Regions from separate parts of the Saccharopolyspora sp. NPDC000995 genome, predicted to be linked through region 2. Evidence: riboswitches for the same ligand, from Rfam matches in the RefSeq annotation. Region 2 holds a riboswitch; each other region holds the start of a gene.
What was found. A riboswitch is a leader RNA that binds a small molecule or an ion and turns the genes downstream of it on or off. The one in region 2 is predicted to bind S-adenosylmethionine.

Region 1 (5,375 bases), on a different contig from region 2:
GAGGACAAGGTCGTCACCGACGCCGCGAACATCGAGCCGGTGATCCCGGTCGACGCGCATGGCAAGTTCACCACCGAGGCCCCGCCGTACGAGGGGCTGCAGGTCTTCGACGCCAACAAGCAGATCATCCGCGATCTCAAGGACGCCGGGCTCCTGCTGCGGCACGAGACCTACGACCACCCTTACCCGCACTGCTGGCGCTGCGACAACGCGCTAATCCAGCGGGCGGTGTCGTCCTGGTTCGTGGCGGTCAGCCAGTTCAAGGACCGGATGGTCGAGCTGAACCAGCAGATCAACTGGGTGCCGGAGCACATCCGAAACGGTCAGTTCGGCAAGTGGCTGGAGAACGCCCGAGACTGGAACATCTCCCGGAACCGCTACTGGGGTTCGCCGATCCCGGTGTGGGTCTCCGACGACCCGGCCTACCCGCGCACCGACGTCTACGGTTCGCTGGACGAGCTGGAACGCGACTTCGGGGTGCGCCCGGCCAACCTGCACCGCCCGGAGATCGACGAGCTGACCCGGCCGAACCCGGACGACCCGACCGGGAAGTCGACGATGCGCCGGGTGCCGGAGGTGCTGGATTGCTGGTTCGAGTCCGGCTCGATGCCGTTCGCCCAGGTGCACTACCCGTTCGAGAACTCGGAGTGGTTCGAGCACCACTACCCGGGCGACTTCATCGTCGAGTACAACGGCCAGACCCGCGGCTGGTTCTACACGCTGCACGTGTTGGCGACCGCGCTGTTCGACCGCCCGGCCTTCGCCAGCGTGGTGGCGCACGGCATCGTGCTTGGCGACGACGGCCTGAAGATGTCGAAGTCCAAGCGCAACTACCCGGACGTCAACGAGGTCTTCGACCGCGACGGCTCGGACGCGATGCGCTGGTTCCTGATGTCCAGCCCGATCCTGCGCGGCGGTGACCTGGTGGTCACCGAGCGCGGCATCCGGGACGCGGTGCGGCAGGCGGTGCTGCCGCTGTGGAACTCCTGGTACTTCCTGGCGTTGTACGCCAACGCCGAGGGCATCTCGGGCGAGTTCGGAGTGGACAGCAAGCACGTGCTGGATCGCTACGTCCTGGCCAAGACCCACGAGCTGGTCGGCGACGTGCAGTCCGCATTGGACACCTTCGACCTCGCTGGGGCCTGCGCGGAGGTGCGCGACTTCCTCGAAGTGCTGACCAACTGGTACGTGCGGCGGTCCCGCGACCGCTTCTGGGCCGGTGACCGGGATGCCATCAACACGCTGCACACCGTGCTGGAGGTGACCTGCCGGGTGGTGGCGCCGATGCTGCCGCTGACCGCCGAGGCGGTCTGGCGCGGGCTGACCGGAGGCCGCTCCGTGCACCTGGCGGACTGGCCCCTGGTCAACGAGTTGCCCGCGGACGCCGCGCTGGTAACCGCGATGGACGAGGTGCGCCAGGTGTGCTCGGCCGCGTCGGCGTTGCGCAAATCCAACAAGCTGAGGGTGCGTTTGCCGCTGGCCAAGCTCGTGGTCGCCACCCCGGACGCGGAGGCGCTGCGGCCGTTCGCGGACCTGATCCGCGACGAGGTCAACGTCAAGGCACTCGAGCTGAGCACCGACGTCGCCGCGCACGGTCGCTTCGAGATCGCGGTGAACGCGCGGGCCGCCGGTCCGCGGCTGGGTCGCGACGTGCAGAAGGTGATCAAGGCGGTGAAGTCCGGCGAGTGGCAGCGCACCGGCGGCACCGTGGTCGCGGCGGGCATCGAATTGCAGGACGGCGAGTTCGAGGAGCGCCTGGTCTCCACCGATCCCGGCGCGGCCTCGCCGCTGCCCGGCGGCAAGGGGCTGGTGGTGCTGGACACCGAGGTGACCCCGGAGCTGGCGCTCGAAGGCTTGGCCCGCGACGTGGTCCGGGTCGTCCAGCAGGCCCGCAAGGAGGCGGACTTCCAGGTCTCCGACCGGATCACGGTGGCGATTTCGGCCCCTGCCGAGGTCCTGGCGGCCGTCGAGTCGCACCGCGACTTCATCGCGGGCGAAACCCTGGCGAACGACATCGAATCCGGCGATGTAGCGGACGGCTTCACCGGCAGCGTCGGTGAAGGCACCGAGATCAAGATCGCCGTCACCAGGGTCTGACGTGGCCGTCCCGGGTGGCACCGGCGACGAGGGCGGTGTCACCCGGGTGTCTTGGTGGTTGTTGATGTGGACGGTCCGTTCGCGCCGTCCACTGAGGCGAACAGGTCGTTCGCTGCACATCGACACCCCGGCGTTCCAAGTGTCGCCCTGGTGTCAGGGCGTGCAGTTGTGACCGCCGTGCGGGTGTCGAGATCGCCGCGTCGGCGCCGTGTGACGGAGACCGCTCCCACAGTTCGGGAATGGTGTTGCCCGCGGTGCGCGCGGTTTCCTAGAGTGCTGGACCGAAGGTCATGAGCGCCAGCGTCAAGCCCCGGCTTGCTGGCCGGCAACCCTCCAACCGCGGTGGGGTGCCCCGGGTGAAGACCTGGCCGGTCGTGCAGGGCGATCCGGCAAGCGCGGACCCCTCTGGGCGGGTCCGATGAGGCCCCCGAGGAGGCCGTCGTGTCGTCTGCCGTCATCGAAATCCCGGTGCAGTCCCATTTGGACTACCGGATTCCCGCCGTGGTCGGCGCCGCGCTGCAGGTCCCGCTGGTCAACGGCCAACGCATCGGATATGCGAATCTCGATCATGCGGCCAGCGCGCCGTGCCTGGAGTCCGTGCAGTCGGCGGTCAACGAGCTGCTGCCCTGGTACGCGAGCGTGCACCGCGGCGCGGGGTTCGCCTCCCAGGTGTGCACCCGGGTCTACGAGGGAGCGCGCGACGAGCTGCGGAACTTCGTCGGCGCCCGCCACACCGACTCGGTGATCTTCACCCGCAACACCACCGACGCCCTGAACCTGCTGGGACGCACGCTGCCGCGCGGCACGTCCGTCGTGGTCTTCGATACCGAGCACCACGCCGCGCTGCTGCCCTGGACCGGCCCGCGGGTGCGCCGCCTGCCCGCGCCGGAGACGCCGGCGGACGCCACCGCCGCGCTCGATGCCGCGCTGGCCGACTGCCCGGAGGGACCGCGGCTCGCGGTGATCACGGGTGCCTCCAACGTCACCGGGGAGCTGTGGCCCGTCGCGGAGCTGGCGCGGGTGGCTCGCCGCCGCGGTGCTCGCACGGTTCTCGACGCCGCGCAGCTCGCACCGCACCGGCCGGTCCGGATTCGCGAGCTCGACATCGACTACGTGGCGATCTCGGGGCACAAGCTCTACGCGCCGTTCGGTGCGGGCGCGCTGATCGGCCGCGCGGACTGGCTCAACGCCGCCGAGCCGTACCTCGCGGGTGGCGGCGCGACCCGTTTGGTGCAGGAGCGGTCGGTGAGCTGGGCGACGGGGCCGGAGCGGCATGAGGCGGGCTCGCCGAACACCGTCGGCGTGCACGCCTTGGCCAAGGCCTGCGCGACGCTCGCGGCGAACTGGACGGACGTCATCGAGCACGAGGAAGCGCTGCTGCACCGGCTGCGAGCCGGGCTTCGCGGCGTGCCGGGGCTGCGCGAACTCCGCCTGTTCGACGCCGATCACGACCGGGTCGGTGTGGTGAGCTTCACCGTCGACGGTCAGGACCCGGGCCTGCTGGCCACGGCGCTTTCCGCGGAGCACGGCATCGGCGTCCGCGACGGCTTGTTCTGCGCGCACGTGGCCACGCGGCGGCTGCTCTCGCGGGCGGGCTCGGACACCGAGCGCGCGGTCCGCGTCAGCGTCGGGCTGGGCAGCACAGCAGAGCACGTCGACCGCCTCGTGAACGCGCTGCGGAGGCTGGTGGCCGAAGGCCCGACTTGGCGCTACGAGCAGGTCGACGGCCGCTGGGTGCCAGTCAACGACCCGCGCCCCGCGCCCGCCTTCCTCGACTGACGGGGCTCCGCCACGCCTGGTCACGGCCCGTAAGTGAATTGCGGCGTCTTGGCACGGCGACATAGCACCCGAAAACACTCACGGGTCCTGTTCTTTGTCTTGAAGCGCCGAAGCGCTTAGCCCACACTCGCGACTTGCACCGCCGCGGGGCCTTAGGCCCAACGTGTTCAAGGGCGCATCGCGGGGAGTGGTCCTGCCGAACCGGGTGCGGGCGGGTTCAGGGACAATGGTGGTCGTGAGCACCGAGCAGTCCTCCCCGAGGGAGTCCTCAGCAGAGCAGGCGGGCACCGAACCGACTGCCGCAGAACAGGCGTCCGAGACGCAGACCGGGGCGGCGGAGGAGTCGCCCAAGCGCGGGTCCGGGAAGCTGCTCGGGTTGTTGGGCGGGGTCGCCGTGGTGGCCTTGGGCGTCGACATCCTCACCAAGGTCGCCGTCGTGGCGAACTTGGAGGGCAACCCGCCGGTCAAGCTGCTCGGCGGTCTGCTCTACCTCGACGTGCTCCGCAACCCCGGTGCCGCGTTCTCGCTGGCCACCGGCATGACGTGGCTGCTCGCGCTGCTCGCGATCGCCGTCGTCGGGGTGATCATCTGGCTGGCGCCGAAGCTGCGCTCGCCGGGTTGGGCGGTGGGCCTCGGCCTGGTGCTCGGCGGGGCCTGCGGCAACCTGGTCGACCGGATCTTCCGCGCCCCGGGCCCGTTGCAGGGGCACGTGGTGGACTTCCTGTCGGTGTTCGCGCCGGGTGGCACGGTGTGGCCGGTGTTCAACGTCGCCGACTCGTGCATCGTCTGCGGCGGCATCCTGGTCGTGCTGATGTCGCTGCTGGGCCGCGACTACGACGGCACGGTGCACCGCAAGAAGAAGGCTTCGGGGTCGTGAGCGACCTCCGAACGCTGCCGGTTCCCGAGGGGCTGGACGGCATGCGGGTGGACGCGGGCCTCTCGAAGCTGCTGGGCCTTTCCCGCAGCGCCGTCGCCTCGCTGGCGGAATCCGGTGACGTGCTCGTCGACGGCAACCCGGCCGGCAAGTCGGACCGGTTGGCCGCCGGGGCGTGGCTGGAGGTGACGCTTCCGCCGGCGCAACAGCCGCTGCAGGTCGTCGCGGTGCCGGTAGACGGGCTGCGGATCCTGCACCAGGACGACGACATCGTTGTGGTGGACAAGCCGATCGGCGTCGCGGTGCACCCGAGCCCCGGCTGGGAAGGACCGACGGTGGTCGGCGGGCTCGCTGCGGCGGGCGTGCGTATCGCGACTTCCGGGGCCGCCGAGCGGCAGGGCGTCGTGCACCGGCTGGACGCGGGCACCACCGGTGTCATGGTCGTCGCCAAGAGCGAGCACGCGTACTCGGTGCTCAAGCGCGCCTTCAAGGAACGCACCGTCGACAAGCGGTACCACGCCGTGGTGCAGGGACACCCGGACCCGAGCCGCGGCACCATCGACGCGCCGATCGACCGGCATCCGCGCCACGACTACAAGTTCGCGGTCGTCACCGGCGGAAAGCC
Region 2 (5,375 bases):
GTCGGCGGGGATTTCGACCAGCACGATGCGCATGCCGTCGGGGTCCGCCACCCAGCCCTCGTCGAGCCCCCACGGCTGCCGCTCGGGTTCGGCGAGCACCGTCACTCCGCGATGCCGCAGCCGTTCGAACTCCGCCCGCACATCGCGCACCTGCAGCCAGAGCACCTGGTCCGGACTCGGCCCCGGCCCGCCCCGGCCGGAGATCTCCAGAAAACCCTGGCCCAGGAAGAAAACCGTGCCGCCGGGGAACTCACGCGCGATGGCCAACCCGAGCACGTCCCGGTAGAACCGCAACGACCGCTCCCAATCCCGCGGCCGGAGGATCAACCGGCTGTTCAAGATCTCCATGCCCCGTTTCTACCCGCGCCCACAACCAGCCGCCGGGCGGCGCGGTCAGGCGATGCCGAGGAGGACTACTCCGGCGAGGACCACCACCGCACCCGTCAATCGGCGAATTGGCTGCGGTTCGCCCAGGAGTCGCCAGGCCAGGAGGCCCGCCAGGACGATGCTTAGCTCACGGGCCGGGGCGACCAGGCTCACCGGGGCGAGCTGCATTGCGAACAGGACGAGGATGTAGGCCAGCGGTGACAGCAGGGCCACTGCCAGGATTTCGCGGCGGTGCGATTTCCAGGCCTCCGCGACCCGGGCTCGGCGGCTCACCGCGTAGGGCGCGAGCAGCATCGAGCGGGTGAGGTTGTTAGCCCAGTCGTACGCCAGCGGCGACAACGCCAGCCGCGTCACGGCGTGCGCGTCCCAAACCGTGTAGGTCGCGATCAGCGCACCTGTCGCCAGGCCGAAACCGACACCGGCAAGGCTTGCGCCGGAGCGCGGCACCCCCTCGGAGAGTCCGATCACGAACACCCCGACGACCACCAGCAGACCACCCAGAATCCCGAGCCAGCCCGGGCGTTCGCCCAGCAGCAGCACCGCGACGAGCATCGCCAGCATCGGGCCGGTGCCACGGGCCAGCGGATACACCACTGACATATCGCCGACCGCGTAACCGCGTTGCAGCAGCAGGAAGTACGCCAGGTGCACGACCGCGCTCGCCAGCACGCCCAACAGCCAGTCGCCCAGCGGCGGCAGCCCGGTCCAGATCAGCGATGCGGCCATCACCGGCAGGTACAGCACCGCACTGCACGTCGCGGTCAGCCACACGAACCCCGCCCCGGCCGCCCCGGCGCGCTTCGCGAAGAAGTTCCACGCCGCGTGTGCGAACGCAGCGGCGACGACGAGAAGAACGGCTGCCAGCCCCATCGAACCCTCTCCGTCCCGCGCCGGCGCGCGACATCCGGGTTCCTCCAGGCTTTTGTCCCGTCAGATGTGCGATCACGCGCCTTCCGCGATCGCCGGTGCCGCTCGGACCAGTCCCCCACGCCCCTGGTTGTGACGATCTGCGACGGAGCGGGAGCGGAACCCTAGGCACAACCGAATGTTGATGTTACTCCGTGCGCGAATCGCGGATCTGGAGGGACTGTTCCCGGCCTCGCCCCGAGCTGCGGTGCGGGTAGCGGAACGCCAGGGCTCCGGGAATCTCCGCTCGTGTGCGACCAAACTCTAGACGCCTGCGGCGAGTTTCCAACCGAGGCTGACGACGAGCCCAACCACCACCGTCAGCAACACCCGTCGGACGAAACCGGAGCCGCACCTCGCGGCGATCATCGCGTCCACGACGCTGCCCGCCATGTTGCTCGCGGCCTTCACCTACGCCAATCCCCACAGGACCTTGCCGGCCGGGATGAAGAACACCAGCGCGCCGATGTTCGTCGCTACGTTGACGACCTTCGCTGTCGCCGTAGCCGTGACGAACGCGAAACCGACCAGGCCGACGAGCAGGAACACCAGGAACGAGCCGGTCCCGTGGCCCGTGATGCCGTCGTAGAAACCGATCACGGCGCCACCGGCGAGCATCACCAGCAGCTGTGTGCGCCGCTGGAAACCCGGCACGTCGGCCGGACCCAACTCGGGTTTGCGCCAGGTGTGAACCCCGACGAGACCCAACGCGACCAGCACGACGACGTTGAGTACCTGCAAGGCAAAGAGCACCGGCCAGTACCGCGCCGCCCAGCGATCCGAGCAGGGCGACGATCGCCATCGACAACGCGGTCGGCCAATCGATCGAGGTTCGCTTCGCGTAAGTGCGCGGGCGGCCGCGGCGGTCCCGGCGATCGCCGCCACCTTGTTGGTGGCCAGCGAGTAGATCACCTCGCCGCCGGGCAGGAGCCGCAGCATCGCGGGCAGCTGGATCAGGCCACCGCCGCCGACGATCGCGTCGACAGTCCAGGCCAGGAACGCGGCGCCGCTGAGGAACGCCAGTCCGACGAGGGACAGATCGGCAAATGCGGGCCAGTTCAACGCATCGAGCACGAGGCTTGACCCTATGGTTCGGAAACGCCGGATCGGAACCCGATGTGATAGCCCCGGCACCGCCCGCCCGAAATCTGCGCAGGTGGGCGCTGTTAGCATGGACGACCGTGCCGTGCGGCATTCCGCCGTGGAGGAAACCTGCCTGAGCGCAGCGCCGACAACAGCGCGACACGATCGATTCGACAGACGAGGAAGAGGCGCCACAGTGGCCAACATCAAGTCCCAGATGAAGCGGATCAAGACCAACGAGCAGAGCCGGCAGCGCAACAAGGCCGTGAAGTCTGCGGTCAAAACCGCCATCCGAAAGTTCCGCGAGGCCGCTGACGCTGGCGAGAAGGACAAGGCCATCGAGCTGCAGCAGGCCGCCAGCCGCGCGCTGGACAAGGCCGCCAGCAAGGGCGTCATCCACAAGAACCAGGCCGCGAACAAGAAGTCCGCGCTGGCTCAGCGCGCCAACCAGCTCTGAGCTGAGGCCTGAACTTCGAAAGGCCCCTTAATCCGCCCCCGCGGGGAAGGGGCCTTTCGCGATTTCAGTGGAGATTGGTGCGATCACGAACGCTGGTTGCGGAGCTCCACGAGACGCAGGACGGTGCGTTCCAAGGCGTAGGTGGCGTCGGCGGCCATGCCCTTGACCCCAGCGTTGACCTCTGCGACCGCCTGGAGCGCCTGCGCGAGGCTCGAAGCGTTCCAGCCCCGGGACTGCGCCAGCGCCTTCTTCACCTTCCACGCGGGCATTCCCAGCTCGCCTGCCAGCCGGAACGGGTCGTTGCGACCGCCCGCGGCGGCGACGCGGCCGATGGTGCGGACCGAGTCCGCGAGCGCGTCGGCGATCAGCACGTGCGGGACGCCCAGCTGCACAGCCCACCGCAAGGCCTCCAGGGCAGCCGCCCGGTCACCCGTCACCGCCTTCTCCGCAACCGCGAACCCGGTCACCTCGGCTCGCCCGCGGTGGTAGCGGCGGACGGCCGTCTCGTCGACCTTGCCGCCGGTGTCGGCGACCAGCTGCGTGGCAGCGGCCGACAGCTCCCGCAAGTCGGAACCGACCGTTTCGATCAGCGCAGCCACCCCGGCGGCATCGGTCTTGCCGCCGGCCCGGCGCACCTCGTCGCGGACGAACGCCTCCCGCTCGGCGGGCTTGGTGATCTTGTTGCACTCGGTGACCCGCGCGCCTAGTTTGCGCAGCGCATTGGGTAGTTCCTTGGCGTGCTTGGAGCGGCCGCCGCCGCTGTGCACGACGACGATCATGACCCCGTCTGCCGACTGCTTGGCGTGCATCAGCAGCGCCTCGGCGATCTCCTTGCCCGCGTCCTGGGCAGACTCCACCGCCAGCACCCTGCCCTCGGCGAACAACGATGGGCTCAGCAGTTCGGCCAGCTCCGGAGGAGTGAGTTCGCTCACCTTCACGCGGCGCAGCTCGGCTTCCGGATCGGCCGCACGGGCGGCTCCGACAGCAGCCCAAAGCGCGCGTTCCACCAGCAGTTCTTCGTCACCGAGAACCAACTGCAGCGAATCGGGGACCACGACCGGTGCGCTCATGCACGCATCGTCGCACGCACCCGTGACGTTCCCGCCATCTGGATCGCGCTGGCCAGACCCCGGCGCGGTCCACTAGCGTTGCTGGCACAACCGAATAGCTCATCCAGAGGGGCAGAGGGAACGGCCCGATGAAGCCCCGGCAACCGTTCGTCAGCGAATCGTGTTTTCACGCGCGAGGTCTCTGACGAAAGCGGTGCTAATTCCGGCCCGTCCGCGGGACAGATGAGGAGAGGACCTCGCGATGACTGCTGCTGCCCATGCCCAGACAACTGCGAAGAAGACCTTCGACCTGGGCAACGCCGTCGAACTGGTGTCCAAGGAAGAGGGCCACCGGCAGCCGTTGGCCCCCGAGTTCGTCTCGCTGGAGGACTTCTCCCCCCTAGAGGTCGCCTACGACTTCGGCAGGATCCGCCGCGAGGACATCGAATCCGGCCCGCGCTCCATCTGGCGCTACAAGCAGCTCCTCCCGGTTCCCACCAACGTCGAAGAGCACCCGAACACCGAGCCGGGCTGTACCCGGCTGGTCCGGGCCGACAAGCTCGCGAAGGCGTTGGGCGTCAAGCGGATCTGGGTCAAGGACGACACTGGCAACCCCACCCACTCCTTCAAGGACCGCGTCGTCGCGGTGGCGCTGGCCGCCGCCCGCGAGTTCGGCTTCAAGGTGTTGGCCTGCCCCTCCACTGGCAACCTCGCCAACGCGGTGGCCGCCGCCGCAGCCCGCGCCGGTTGGGACTCGGTGGTGCTGGTGCCCAAGACGCTAGAGCGCGCCAAGATCCTGATGAGCGCGGTCTACGACGGGTCGTTGCTGGCCGTCGACGGCAACTACGACGACGTCAACCGGCTGGCCACCGAGCTCGCCGCGGAGCACGAGGACTGGGCATTCGTCAACGTCAACGTGCGCCCCTACTACTCCGAGGGTTCGAAGACGCTGGCCTTCGAGGTCGCCGAGCAGCTCGGCTGGCGCATCCCCGAGCAAATCGTGGTGCCGATCGCTTCCGGCTCGCAGCTAACCAAGGTCTACAAGGGGTTCAACGAGCTCGGCCAGGTCGGCCTGGTGGAGCCGAGCCCGGTGCGGATCTTCGGCGCGCAGGCAACCGGCTGCTCCCCGGTGTCGACGGCGTACAAGAACGACCACGACGTGGTCCAGCCGGTGCGGCCGGACACCATCGTCCGTTCGCTGGCCATCGGCGCCCCCGCCGACGGCCCGTACGTGCTGGACATCGTGCGCAAGACCGGCGGCGCCATCGAGGACGTCAGCGACGACGAGGTCCGCGAGGGTATCCGATTGCTGGCGCGTACCGAGGGCATCTTCGCCGAGACGGCCGGCGGGGTCACCGTGGCCACGGCGAAGAAGCTCATCGAGGCGGGCAAGATCGACCCGGATGCCGAGACAGTGCTGCTGATCACCGGTGACGGGCTGAAGACCCTGGACGCGGTGCAGGACCAGATCGGTCCGAAGGCCACCGTCGCCC
Region 3 (5,375 bases), on a different contig from region 2:
GCGACGACATGGGTCTCGCCCGACACCGCCCCCGTTCCGAAACGCGCGAGCGCGACTTCCGCCTTCGGGAGGTAACGACCCTGTGAACGGACGCGGCGAGCCCAGCTATCCCGGCCATGCCCATCGGTCGGACGACGGCTACTGGGCCGAATCCTTCGAACCTGCGACGGACTGGTTCACCCCGGTTCAGGCCGACCAGCACACCGCTGTCGGACTCCTGGACCGTCCGGAGCCGCAGCACTACCCGGCCGAGGACCACCCGAGCTTCCCGCCGGGAGCGCTCGAGATCACCTCGGCGGACATCTACGAGGTGCTCGGGCCGGACGCCGAGGACATGCTCGCGACCGCCGAGATCGACATCGACGAGGTCATCCGGCTGATCAGCGCCGAGACCATCGTCCTGCCGCCGCTGGTCATCCCGGAGGCGCTGCCGGAGGGCGAGGAGAGCGACGCCCCGCCACAGGAGGTCGTCGAGGCGATCACCACCTGGAAGCGGCGCTTCCTCAAGGGCGCGGTGGCCGGCGTGCTGCTCACCCTCACCGGCACCGGCGGCGCGGCCGCCGCCATGGACAAGTCCGTGACCGTCGAGATCGACGGGCATGACCGCACGATCAGCACCTACGAGGGCACCGTCGGTGAAGTCCTGGAGGACGAGGGCATCACCGTCGGCCAGCACGACGCGCTGAGCCCCTCCCCGCAGGCCAAGGTCAGCCACGGCGACACCATCACCCTCGACCGCGGACGGCTGCTGAAGCTGACCGTCGATGGCGAGCAGCGTGAGGAATGGGTCCGCTCGGTTACGGTGGACCAGGCGCTGCGCCAGTTCGGCGTCCAGGCCGACGGCGCGTGGGTCTCCGCCGACCGCACCATGGCCGTGCCCGAGCAGGGCATGGACCTGGTCGTCAAGACCAGCAAGAACATCACCATCATCGACGGGGCGAACGAGCCGCGGCAGCTGACCACCACCGCCGTCGACATCGACGAGCTGGTCCGGGAGCAGAAGCTCGAACTCGGCCCCGAGGACGCGATCACCCCCGGCGGCGACCAGCGACTCGCCAGCGGCGCCGAGGTGCGCATCGACCGCACCGGCAGCACGGTGATCAACGTGACCTTGCCGGTCCAGCCTCCGGTGCAGGAGATCGTCGACAACACGATGTTCAAGGGCGAGGAGCGGGTCGAGTTCCCCGGCGTGCCCGGCGAAAAGATCGTGTTCACCCGGGTAACCACCCGCAACGGCGAGGAGACCGGCCGGGAATCCGTCGGCGAGAAGATCACCAAGGAAGCCCAGCCCAAGGTCGTGCGGATCGGCGGCAAGCAGCCCCCGACCTCCGGGGTCTGGGACAAGCTGGCGCAGTGCGAGGCCACCGGGAACTGGGCGGCCAACACCGGCAACGGCTACTACGGCGGCCTGCAGTTCAACAAGTCGACCTGGGATGCCTACGGCGGCGACCAGTACGCGCCGTACCCGCACCAGGCCAGCCGCGAGCAGCAGATCGCGGTGGCGGAGAAGATCCGCGCGGCGCGGGGCGGCGGCTACGGCGCCTGGCCGGGTTGCTCCTCGAAGCTCGGCCTGTGAGCTGACCTTCCGGGTATCAGGCCATATCGTCAGGTGAGGGGTACCCGCGGACCAGTTCGGACGCCACGGGTGCCCCTCGCTCGTCACCTGGTCGGGGTGGTGAGTTCGGGCGCGGGTAGTTTTTCGGTGTGGACGACCAGCAGGCGACGCTGCTCGGCCCGGCCGATGTGCGACGGCTGGCCGAGGAACTCGACATCCGACCGACTAAGAAGCTCGGCCAGAACTTCGTGCACGACCCGAACACCGTGCGCCGGATCGTGGCCGCCGCGTCGGTCTCCGCCGCCGACGTCGTGCTGGAGGTCGGCCCCGGCCTTGGCTCGCTGACCCTCGCCCTGCTGCCCGCTGCGGGCGCCGTAACGGCGGTCGAGATCGATCCGGTGCTCGCGGCGCGGCTACCGCGCACCGCCGCCGAGTTCGCCCCGGCGCTGGCCGATCGGCTCACCGTGATCGAGGCCGACGCCTTGCGGGTCCGCGCCGAGGACTTCCCGGCGCCGCCGACCGCGCTCGTCGCGAACCTCCCGTACAACGTCGCCGTGCCGGTGGTGCTGCACCTGCTGGCCGAGTTGCCGAGCCTGGCGCATGGTCTTGTCATGGTGCAGTCCGAGGTCGCCGACCGGATGGCCGCCAAGCCGGGCGGCCGCGTCTACGGCGTGCCGAGCGCCAAGGCTGCGTGGTTCGCCGACGTGCGCCGCGCGGGCCCGGTGCCGCGCAAGGTGTTCTGGCCGGTGCCCAATGTGGACTCCGGCTTGGTGTCGTTCCAGCGCATCGAGCCGCCGTCGACCGCGCCGCGCCAGGACGTCTTCCGCGTGGTGAACGCGGCGTTCGCCCAGCGACGCAAGACGTTGCGCGCCGCGCTGTCCGGCTGGGCCGGATCCGCGGCTCGGGCGGAGGAGGTTCTCCGGGCCGCTGGGGTGGATCCGGCGGTTCGCGGTGAGCAGTTGGAGATCGGCGATTTCGCGCGCATCGCAGAGGCTGCGGCTACCGAAAGTGGTCGCTGAACCACCCGTCAGGCCCCTTGCCCATCCGAGACCGATCCGCTACCCGGAGTCACCGACAACACCTGGCGTGCCGGGAAAATTCCCCTTCGTCCGGGTGTGTGATTTGGCAAACGATTTCGGAAAGTGACGACTATCAACTTGCGCTGGAATCCGCCAGTGGGGTCTACTATTCGGGAAATCCATCCCGAGCGGCCGAGAGACCTGGCTCCGCGAAGCCGCAGCAACCACCCGGTGGGCAGGTGCTAACGCCAGGACCGATGGAGTTGTTGTGGAGTCCAACGCACTGCCAGCCGGCCCGCCTGCGGGTCAAACCCGAGCCCAGCTGGCCCGATCCCGGCGAAACCACATCCGGAGGCTGCTGACGCAGCGTCGCGTCATCGACCATGGGCGTCGCACCACCACCGCCTGTCGTCGCGAGATGTGACCCAGCTCTTCCTCTCTTTCCGAAGTTCCTTGGCCTGTCGCCCTTTCGCGTGCGCGGCCGTCGCGAGCTGATGTGGAGCCGATCGTGATCACAGTCGAGAACCTGACCAAGTCCTTCCAGTACAACAACGGAACCGTCCGCGCCCTCGACGGCGTGACGATGGAGGTTTCGGCCGGCGCGGTGTGCGGTGTGGTCGGTCCGAGCGGGGCCGGCAAGTCCACCCTGGCCCGGTGCATCGCGCTGCTGGAGAAGCCGGACAGCGGTGCCATCCGCGTCGACGGCACCGACCTGGTTTCCCTCGGCGGCAAGTCCCTTCGCGCCGCGCGCCGACAGATCGGCGTTGTGCCGCAAGGAGATTCGCTGCTGCGCCAGCGCACTGCCGCGGGCAACGTCGCGTTGCCGCTGGAAGCGGCCGGTATCAGCGGCCCGCAGCGGCGCACCCGCGTCGGCGAGCTGCTGGACCTCGTGGGCCTGACCGACAAGGCCTCGGTCTACCCCGACCAGCTCTCCGGCGGGCAGCGCCAGCGCATCGCGGTGGCGCGTGCGCTGGCCGCCAAGCCTTCGGTGCTGCTGGCCGACGAGCCGACCTCGGCGCTCGACCCGGGCACCACCGACTCGGTGCTCACCGTGCTGGACCGCGCCCGCGCTGAACTGGGTGTCACCGTGCTCGTGGTCACCCACGACATGGCCGTGGTGCGCAAGATCGCCGACGATGTCGCGGTGCTGGAGAACGGCCGGGTGGTCGAGCACGGCAAGGTCCTCGACCTGGTCGCCGAGCCCGGCAGCCGGGTGGGCACCACGCTGCTGCCGGACACCGACCAGGCCGAGTCGTTCAAGCCAGCCGGCGGTCGGCACGACGTCGTCGCCGAGGTCGTGCTGGTCGGCTTCGCCGCGGTCGGCGCGCTGCTGCCGGAGGCCGCCAGCAGGTTCGGGGTCGACCTCGCGATCCTGGGCGGGGGGCTGACCCGGCTGGGGGACACGCCGGTAGCGAAGTTCAAGGTCGGCCTGAGCGGCGAGCGCGCCGAGTCGGCCCTGAAGTGGATGGTCGATCGGGACGCGCATGTGCGACGTGCCCCGGTTTGCGTTGACGGAGCTGCTGCGTGAGTGATGTGACCCCCTGGTCGGAGGTCCTTGGACTACTTGGTGAAGCGACGGTCGACACGCTCTACATGGTGTTGGTGTCAACCCTGCTGGCAGTGCTGGGAGGGCTGCCGCTCGGCGTGCTTCTGCATCTGACCTCGCCGGTCGGCCTGAGCCCGAAACCCGTGCTGTACCGGGTGCTCGGCGTGGTCGTCGACGTGGTGCGGTCCGTGCCGTTCGTCGTGCTGCTGGTAGTCCTGGCGTCGTTCACCCGGCTGCTGATCGGCACGTCGATCGGCAGCTCCGCGGTGATCGTCCCGCTGACCATCGGCGCCGTCCCGTTCTTCGCGCGGTTGACGCAGAACGCGTTGCGCGAGGTCAGCTTCACCGTGGTCGAGGCCGCGATCACGACTGGATCGAGCCGGCTGCGGATCGTGTGGACGGTGCTGCTCGGCGAGGCGCGGGCCGCGCTGGTCGGCGCGGTCGGCGTCACCGCGGTGGCGCTGATCGGCTACGCCGCGATGGCCGGTGCGATCGGCGGCGGCGGGCTGGGCACGACCGCGATCCAGGACGGCTACCAGGGCTACGACGACCGGATCCTGTGGGCATCCGTCGTCGTGCTCGGCGTGCTGGCCTTCGCGATGCAGCTGATCACCGACCGCACCGCGAAGCTGGTCGACCGGCGGCGAACCGCTACCAGCTGACACCCCCGGAGCCACCCCTTGCCTGGGGACCTTCCCACTCTGTCCAGAAAGGACAAACCCTGATGCGTTTGCGTTTTGCTGCCCTGGTGGCCGTGGCCGGCCTGGCGCTGGCCGCGTGCGGGAGCGGCGGCAGCTCGGCCGCCGAGGACCCGAACGCCCCGCTGCGGATCGCGGTCAGCCCGACCCCGCACGGCGAGATCCTGCAGTACGTCAAGGACAACTTGGCGCAGCAGGCCGGGATCGGCATCGAGATCACGAAGTTCGACGACTACAACCGGCCGAACGAAGCCGTCGCGCACGGTGAGCTGGACGCGAACTACTTCCAGCACCAGCCCTACCTGGATGAGTACACCAAGCAGCGCGGTGGCGACTTCGTCTGGATCCAGGCGGTGCACCTGGAGCCGCTGGCGGTGTACTCCAAGCAGTTCAAGTCGCTGCAGGAGATCCCGAACGGCGCGACGGTCACGCTCTCCAACGACCCGGCGAACCAGTTCCGCGGGCTGAAGCTGCTGGAGCAGGGTGGCCTGCTGGGGCTCAAGCCGGAGGCAGCGGTGGGCACCCGGCTGGAGTCGGCGATCGCCGAGAACCCCAAG

Region 1: it holds a riboswitch for S-adenosylmethionine, as region 2 does, so the genes downstream of both, ACWDKQ_RS06700 (aminotransferase class V-fold PLP-dependent enzyme) here and thrC (threonine synthase) in region 2, are expected to answer to the same signal.
Region 3: it holds a riboswitch for S-adenosylmethionine, as region 2 does, so the genes downstream of both, ACWDKQ_RS03145 (methionine ABC transporter ATP-binding protein) here and thrC (threonine synthase) in region 2, are expected to answer to the same signal.

What each region holds. Positions count from the first base shown of each region.
Region 1 covers NZ_JBSFLZ010000012.1:5,059-10,433, reverse strand. Annotated here, with positions in the region: gene ileS (isoleucine--tRNA ligase) at 1-2,097, shown strand, start outside; SAM riboswitch class IV at 2,384-2,499, shown strand; gene ACWDKQ_RS06700 (aminotransferase class V-fold PLP-dependent enzyme) at 2,539-3,876, shown strand; gene lspA (signal peptidase II) at 4,103-4,753, shown strand; gene ACWDKQ_RS06690 (RluA family pseudouridine synthase) at 4,795-5,375, shown strand, end outside.
Region 2 covers NZ_JBSFLZ010000123.1:85-5,459, reverse strand. Annotated here, with positions in the region: gene ACWDKQ_RS29110 (VOC family protein) at 1-348, opposite strand, end outside; gene ACWDKQ_RS29105 (EamA family transporter) at 394-1,257, opposite strand; gene ACWDKQ_RS29100 (hypothetical protein) at 1,558-1,704, opposite strand; gene ACWDKQ_RS29095 (TSUP family transporter) at 1,705-2,367, opposite strand; gene rpsT (30S ribosomal protein S20) at 2,573-2,833, shown strand; gene holA (DNA polymerase III subunit delta) at 2,917-3,903, opposite strand; SAM riboswitch class I at 4,000-4,132, shown strand; gene thrC (threonine synthase) at 4,145-5,375, shown strand, end outside.
Region 3 covers NZ_JBSFLZ010000004.1:99,753-105,127, reverse strand. Annotated here, with positions in the region: gene ACWDKQ_RS03155 (transglycosylase family protein) at 83-1,576, shown strand; gene rsmA (16S rRNA (adenine(1518)-N(6)/adenine(1519)-N(6))-dimethyltransferase RsmA) at 1,705-2,574, shown strand; SAM riboswitch class I at 2,751-2,838, shown strand; gene ACWDKQ_RS03145 (methionine ABC transporter ATP-binding protein) at 3,083-4,102, shown strand; gene ACWDKQ_RS03140 (ABC transporter permease subunit) at 4,099-4,782, shown strand; gene ACWDKQ_RS03135 (MetQ/NlpA family ABC transporter substrate-binding protein) at 4,845-5,375, shown strand, end outside.